Linked DNA regions of Variovorax sp. PBL-E5. The protein of the gene in region 1 interacts with the protein of each later gene in a pairwise test. Links are inferred from orthologs where the notes say so. Each region holds a gene or a part of one and is shown in the gene's direction. Other genes may lie near its edges. The genes, in order: ftsH and hflC.

Evidence for each region.
Region 2: the proteins of ftsH (region 1) and hflC interact in binary tests that used the Escherichia coli proteins (3 or more experiments, as listed by UniProt). The link is inferred for Variovorax sp. PBL-E5 from one-to-one orthologs.

Annotation. Positions count from the first base shown.
Region 1 is NZ_LR594671.1:2,557,079-2,560,311, forward strand. The notes cover bases 305-3,219. They hold ftsH (ATP-dependent zinc metalloprotease FtsH), read left to right. Parts: upstream 305-759; coding sequence 760-2,679; downstream 2,680-3,219. Other genes in these bases: WDLP6_RS12460 (RlmE family RNA methyltransferase), read left to right, coding at 305-592; folP (dihydropteroate synthase), read left to right, coding at 2,745-3,219. In the rest of the region: more of WDLP6_RS12460, read left to right, coding at 1-304; more of folP, read left to right, coding at 3,220-3,233. UniProt on the Escherichia coli protein: Acts as a processive, ATP-dependent zinc metallopeptidase for both cytoplasmic and membrane proteins. Plays a role in the quality control of integral membrane proteins.
Region 2 is NZ_LR594671.1:2,088,653-2,091,843, forward strand. The notes cover bases 65-2,937. They hold hflC (protease modulator HflC), read left to right. Parts: upstream 65-978; coding sequence 979-1,896; downstream 1,897-2,937. Other genes in these bases: hflK (FtsH protease activity modulator HflK), read left to right, coding at 65-959; WDLP6_RS10225 (DUF2065 domain-containing protein), read left to right, coding at 1,909-2,097; WDLP6_RS10230 (ATP phosphoribosyltransferase regulatory subunit), read left to right, coding at 2,141-2,937. Also shown: more of hflK, read left to right, coding at 1-64; more of WDLP6_RS10230, read left to right, coding at 2,938-3,191.

The DNA of each region.
Region 1 (3,233 bases):
GGCCACGCGGGAGGGTTATCGGGCGCGCGCCGCCTACAAGCTCAAGGAGATCGATGAGACGCTGGGCCTGATCAAGCCCGGACAGCTGGTGATCGATCTGGGCTCGACGCCGGGCGCCTGGAGCCAGTATGTGCGGCGCAGGCTGTCGCCGACGGGTGCGGCGGTCGGCGAACTCGCGGGCACGATCATCGCGCTGGACATGCTGCCGATGGAGCCGATCGAGGGCGTGCTTTTTCTTCAGGGCGATTTCCGCGAGGCCGAGGTGCTGGAGCGGCTCGAGCGCGCCATGGGTGGCCGGCTCGCCGATGTGGTGGTTTCCGACATGGCGCCCAACCTCTCGGGCATCGAATCGGCCGACGCGGCACGCATCGCGCACCTGGTGGAGCTTGCGATCGACTTTGCGCAGCACCACATGAAGCCTGAAGGCGCACTGGTCGCCAAGCTGTTCCATGGCAGCGGCTACAGCGAGCTGACGAAGCTTTTCAAGGACAACTTCCGCGTCGTCAAGCCGATGAAGCCCAAGGCCTCGCGCGACAAATCGTCCGAGACCTTCATGGTGGGCATGGGAATCAAAAGGGCGGATACGAATTGATACGCCGGCGCGATTTCGCCAATTCGGCCTAAAACCGCTCGGCCCCTATGGCCGCTCACGGAAAATTGCCACGTTTCGCAGGTTGAAAAGCCTAAAATGGGTGCCAATTGCGTGCCCTCAGCGCGTTTTCTTTTTTCGATGCAACGCGCCTTCGACTGGAGCTTCGTTTGAACAATCAGTGGTTTTCCAAGGTTGCCGTCTGGCTCGTCATTGCGATGGTGTTGTTCACTGTGTTCAAGCAGTTCGACACTCGCGGGACGGCCGGTGCAGGCAATATCGGCTACTCCGACTTCCTCGAGGAAGTCCGCGGCAACCGCATCAAGAGCGCCACGATCCAGGAAGGTCAGAGCGGCAGCGAGATCGTCGCCATCACCACCGACGACCGCAAGATCCGCACGACCGCCACCTACCTCGATCGCGGCCTGATCGGCGACCTGATCGCCAACAACGTCAAGTTCGACGTCAAGCCGCGCGAAGAAGGTTCGCTGCTCATGACGCTGCTGGTGAGTTGGGGGCCGATGCTGCTGTTGATCGGCGTCTGGGTCTATTTCATGCGACAGATGCAGGGGGGCGGCAAGGGAGGCGCCTTCAGTTTCGGCAAGAGCAAGGCACGCATGCTCGACGAGAACAACAACCAGGTCACCTTCGCCGACGTCGCGGGCTGCGACGAGGCCAAGGAAGAAGTCAAGGAGGTCGTCGACTTCCTGAAGGACCCGGCCAAGTTCCAGAAGCTCGGTGGCCGCATCCCGCGCGGCCTGCTGCTGGTCGGGCCGCCCGGTACCGGCAAGACCCTGTTGGCCAAGGGCATTGCCGGTGAAGCCAAGGTGCCGTTCTTCTCGATCTCGGGCTCGGACTTCGTCGAGATGTTCGTCGGCGTCGGCGCGGCACGCGTGCGCGACATGTTCGAGAACGCCAAGAAGAACGCGCCCTGCATCATCTTCATCGACGAAATCGATGCCGTCGGCCGCCAGCGCGGTGCCGGCCTCGGCGGCGGCAACGACGAGCGCGAGCAGACCCTCAACCAGATGCTGGTCGAGATGGACGGCTTCGAGACCAACCTCGGCGTGATCGTGGTCGCTGCGACCAACCGGCCCGACATTCTCGACGCTGCGCTGCTGCGCCCGGGCCGTTTCGACCGCCAGGTCTACGTGACGCTCCCCGACATCCGCGGCCGCGAGCAGATCCTCAACGTGCACATGCGCAAGGTGCCGCTCGGCCAGGACGTCAACCCGAGCATCATCGCGCGCGGCACGCCCGGCATGTCGGGCGCCGACCTGGCCAACCTGTGCAACGAGGCCGCACTGATGGCCGCCCGCCGCAATGCGCGCGTGGTCGAGATGCAGGACTTCGAGAAGGCCAAGGACAAGATCTTCATGGGCCCCGAGCGCAAGAGCATGGTCATGCCCGAGGAAGAGCGCCGCAACACGGCCTACCACGAATCCGGCCATGCGCTGATCGGCAAGCTCCTGCCCAAGTGCGACCCGGTCCACAAGGTCACGATCATCCCGCGCGGCCGGGCACTGGGCGTGACGATGAGCCTGCCTGCGCAGGACCGCTACAGCTACGACCGCGAATACATGCTCAACCAGATCAGCATGTTGTTCGGCGGCCGCATCGCCGAGGAAGTGTTCATGCACCAGATGACCACCGGTGCCAGCAACGACTTCGAGCGCGCCACGCAGATCGCGCGCGACATGGTGATGCGCTATGGCATGACCGAATCGCTGGGCCCGATGGTCTACGCCGAGAACGAGGGCGAAGTGTTCCTCGGCCGCTCGGTCACCAAGACCACCAACATGAGCGAATCGACCATGCAGAAGGTCGATGCCGAGGTGCGCCGCATCATCGACGAGCAGTACGCCCTGGCGCGCCGCCTGATCGAGGAGAACAGCGACAAGATGCACGCGATGGCGAAGGCGCTGCTCGAATGGGAAACCATCGATTCCGAGCAACTCGACGACATCATGGCCGGCCGCGCACCGCGCCCGCCCAAGGACTGGGCCCCGCGCATCCCGCCGTCGGGCAGTGGCGGTGGCAGCGGCGGCACGCCGGCGGTGAACCCGGATCCTGCACCCACCGCAGCCTGACCGAGCATGTTGCGCTGGCGATCGACGGGGCCTCGGGCCCCGTTTTTTCATGGGGCCGCTTCGGCATGACGGCAGTCTGGCGTACCACGCGCTTCGCGATCGACCTCGCGCAGCCGCGCGTGATGGGCATCGTCAACGTCACGCCGGATTCCTTCTCCGATGGCGGCGCGCATGCCTCGACCGAGGCGGCCGTGCGGCATTGCGTGCGGCTGGTGGAGGAGGGTGCCGACATTCTCGACATCGGCGGCGAGTCGACCCGACCGGGCAGTCCGGCCGTTCCGCTGGAACAGGAGCTGGCGCGCGTGCTGCCGGTGTTGCGCGAGGCGCTCAAACTCGGGGTCCCGGTCTCGGTCGATACCTCCAAGCCCGAAGTGATACGCGCCGTGCTCGAGCTCGGCGCCGACATCGTCAACGACATCTGGGCTTTGCGCAGGCCGGGCGCGCGCGAAGCGGTGGCACAGCACCCGTCGTGCGGTATCTGCCTGATGCACATGCACCGCGACCCCCAGACCATGCAGACGGCGCCGATGGAGGGCGACGCAGTGCCCGCGGTA
Region 2 (3,191 bases), 470 kb from region 1 along the record:
TCGGTCGCTACAAGGCGACCGTGGGCGCGGGCTTCAACTGGCGTCTGCCTTATCCGATCCAGCGCCATGAACTCGTGGTCGTGACGCAGATCCGCTCCACCGACGTGGGCCGTGACGCCATCGTGCGTTCGACCGGCCTGCGCGAGTCGGCCATGCTGACCGAGGACGAGAACATCGTCGAGATCAAGTTCGCCGTGCAATACCGCCTGAGCGATGCGCGCGCCTACCTGTACGAGAGCAAGAACCCCGCCGACACGGTGGTGCAGGTGGCCGAGACGGCCGTGCGCGAAGTGGTCGGCAAGATGAAGATGGATGCCGCCCTCGCCGAGGAGCGCGACCAGATCGCGCCGCGCGTGCGCACGCTGATGCAGACCATCCTCGACCGCTACAAGGTCGGCGTCGAGATCGTCGGCATCAACCTGCAGCAGGGCGGCGTGCGGCCGCCCGAGCAGGTGCAGGCTGCCTTCGACGACGTGCTCAAGGCCGGCCAGGAGCGCGAGCGCACCAAGAACGAAGCCCAGGCCTATGCGAACGACGTGGTGCCGCGCGCCACCGGCACCGCATCGCGGCTCAAGGAAGAATCCGAGGCGTACAAGGCGCGGATCATTGCGCAGGCGCAGGGCGACGCACAGCGCTTCGGCTCCGTGCTCGCGGAATACCAGAAGGCGCCGCAAGTCACGCGCGATCGCATGTACACCGATGCGATGCAGCAGATCTACGCCAGCACGACCAAGGTGCTGATCGATTCCAAGCAGGGCTCGAACCTGCTCTACCTGCCGCTCGACAAGCTGATCCAGCAGGCCGCGCAGAACGCGCCCGCCACGCCGGTCGATGCCGCCAGCCCCAACGTGGCCGGCACGGCGCCTTCGCAGTCGTCGGTCATTCCGGTCGCACCTCCTTCTTCCGTGGGCGATGCGCGCGCACGCGACGGCCGCTCACGCGACCGCGATGTCCGCTGATGCGCCGAGGAACACATTCATGAACAGAATCGGATTCATCGCCACGTCGATCCTCGTGCTGCTTGTGCTGCTGAGCTCGACGGTCTTCGTCGTCGACCAGCGCCAGTTCGGCGTGGTCTATGCGCTCGGACAGATCAAGGAAGTGATCACCGAGCCGGGCCTGAACTTCAAGCTGCCGCCGCCGTTCCAGAACGTGTCGTACATCGACAAGCGCCTGCTCACGCTGTCGAGCATCGATCCCGAACCGATGCTCACGGCGGAGAAGCAGCGCGTGGTGATCGACTGGTACGTGCGCTGGCGCATCAGCAATCCGTCGGAATACATCCGCAACGTCGGCCTCGACGAGAACGCGGGCGCGATGCAACTCAACCGCGTGGTGCGCAACGCGTTCCAGGAAAACATCAACAAGCGCACCGTGCGCGATCTGATCTCGGTGCGCCGCGAGCAGCTGATGGCCGACGTGCAGCGCGAGGTGCTGTCGGTCGTGAAGGGTGCCAAGCCCTGGGGCGTGGACGTCATCGATGTGCGCATCACGCGCGTCGACTACGTCGAAGCGATCACCGAATCGGTCTACCGCCGCATGGAGGCCGAGCGCAAGCGCGTGGCCAACGAACTGCGTTCGACCGGCGTCGCCGAGGGCGAGAAGATCCGCGCCGACGCCGACCGCCAGCGCGAGGTGATCGTCGCCAACGCCTACCGCGACGCGCAGAAGATCAAGGGCGAGGGCGATGCCAAGGCTGCTTCGACCTACGCCGACGCCTTCGGCCGCGATCCACAGTTCGCGCTGTTCTACCGCAGCCTCGATGCCTACAAGCAGAGCTTCAACAAGAAGAGCGACGTCATGGTGCTGGATCCTTCGTCGGATTTCTTCCGCGCCATGCGCAGTTCGGGATCGACGACGGCGCCAAGCACCACGGCCGCGCCGCCGCGCCGCTGACGACGGTCGGGTGTGAGCAGCGATACTTTCTGGAGCGCCATCGCGCTCGTGCTGGTGATCGAGGGCCTGTTGCCGCTGGTCTCGCCGGGCCGCTGGCGGCGCGCCTTCAGCCAGTTGCTGCAGCTGCGGGACGGGCAGTTGCGCTTCTTCGGTCTCTGCAGCATTGTCCTTGGCCTGTTGCTGCTCTGGATTTCGGGGTGACGCGGCCCGGTAGAATCCCGGTTTGACCACGCCCCCGACTCCCATGTCCGCCTGGGTCCTCCCGGATCACATTGCCGATGTGCTGCCTTCCGAGGCGCGCCACATCGAAGAACTTCGACGCCAGCTGCTCGACACCGCCCGTGGCTACGGCTACGAGCTGGTGATGCCGCCGCTGCTGGAGCACCTGGAATCCCTTCTGTCCGGCACCGGCGAGGCGCTGGACCTGCAGACCTTCAAGCTGGTCGACCAGCTCTCCGGGCGCAGCCTCGGATTGCGCGCCGACACCACGCCCCAGGTCGCGCGCATCGATGCGCACCTGCTCAATCGCCGCGGCGTCACCCGGCTTTGCTATTGCGGCCCGGTCGTGCACACGCGGCCCGACCGCCCGCACGCGACCCGTGAGCCGCTTCAGTTCGGCGCCGAGATCTATGGTCATGCCGGGCTCGAGGCCGATACCGAAACCCTGCGGCTCGCGCTCGATTGCCTGCGCGCGGCCGGCGTGGGCGGCAGTGGGTCGGCCACCGTCATCGTCGATCTGGCCCATGCCCGCATCGTGCGCGCGCTGCTCGCGGATGTGCCGGCCGACGCGGCCGCGATCGCCCGCGTGCACGCTGCGCTCGCCGCCAAGGATGCCAGTGCGCTGCGCGAATTCACCGCCGATTTCTCCGCGCCTTCTCGCGAGGGGCTGCTTGCGCTGGTGCAGCTGTACGGCGACGCCGCGGTGCTCGACGAGGCGGGCAGGGCCCTCCCCGCCACGGCCGCCATCGGCGAGGCGCTCGCGGACCTGAAGCGCCTCGCCGCGCGCCTGGAGGGCGCCCGCGTCAGTTTCGACCTGGCCGACCTGCGCGGCTATGCGTACTACAGCGGCATGCGCTTCGGCATCTACGCCGACGGTGCCAGCGACGCGCTGGTGCGCGGCGGGCGCTACGACGAAGTCGGCGCCGTGTTCGGCCGCAACCGGCCGGCCGTCGGCTTCAGCCTCGACGTGCGCGAGCTGGTCGGCGTGCTGCCCGCGCAGCCGCTGCGCGCCGCCATCCGCGCGCCGTGGAGCGACGCCGCCGGGCTGGCCCAGACCATTTCCGCTCTGCGCAGCC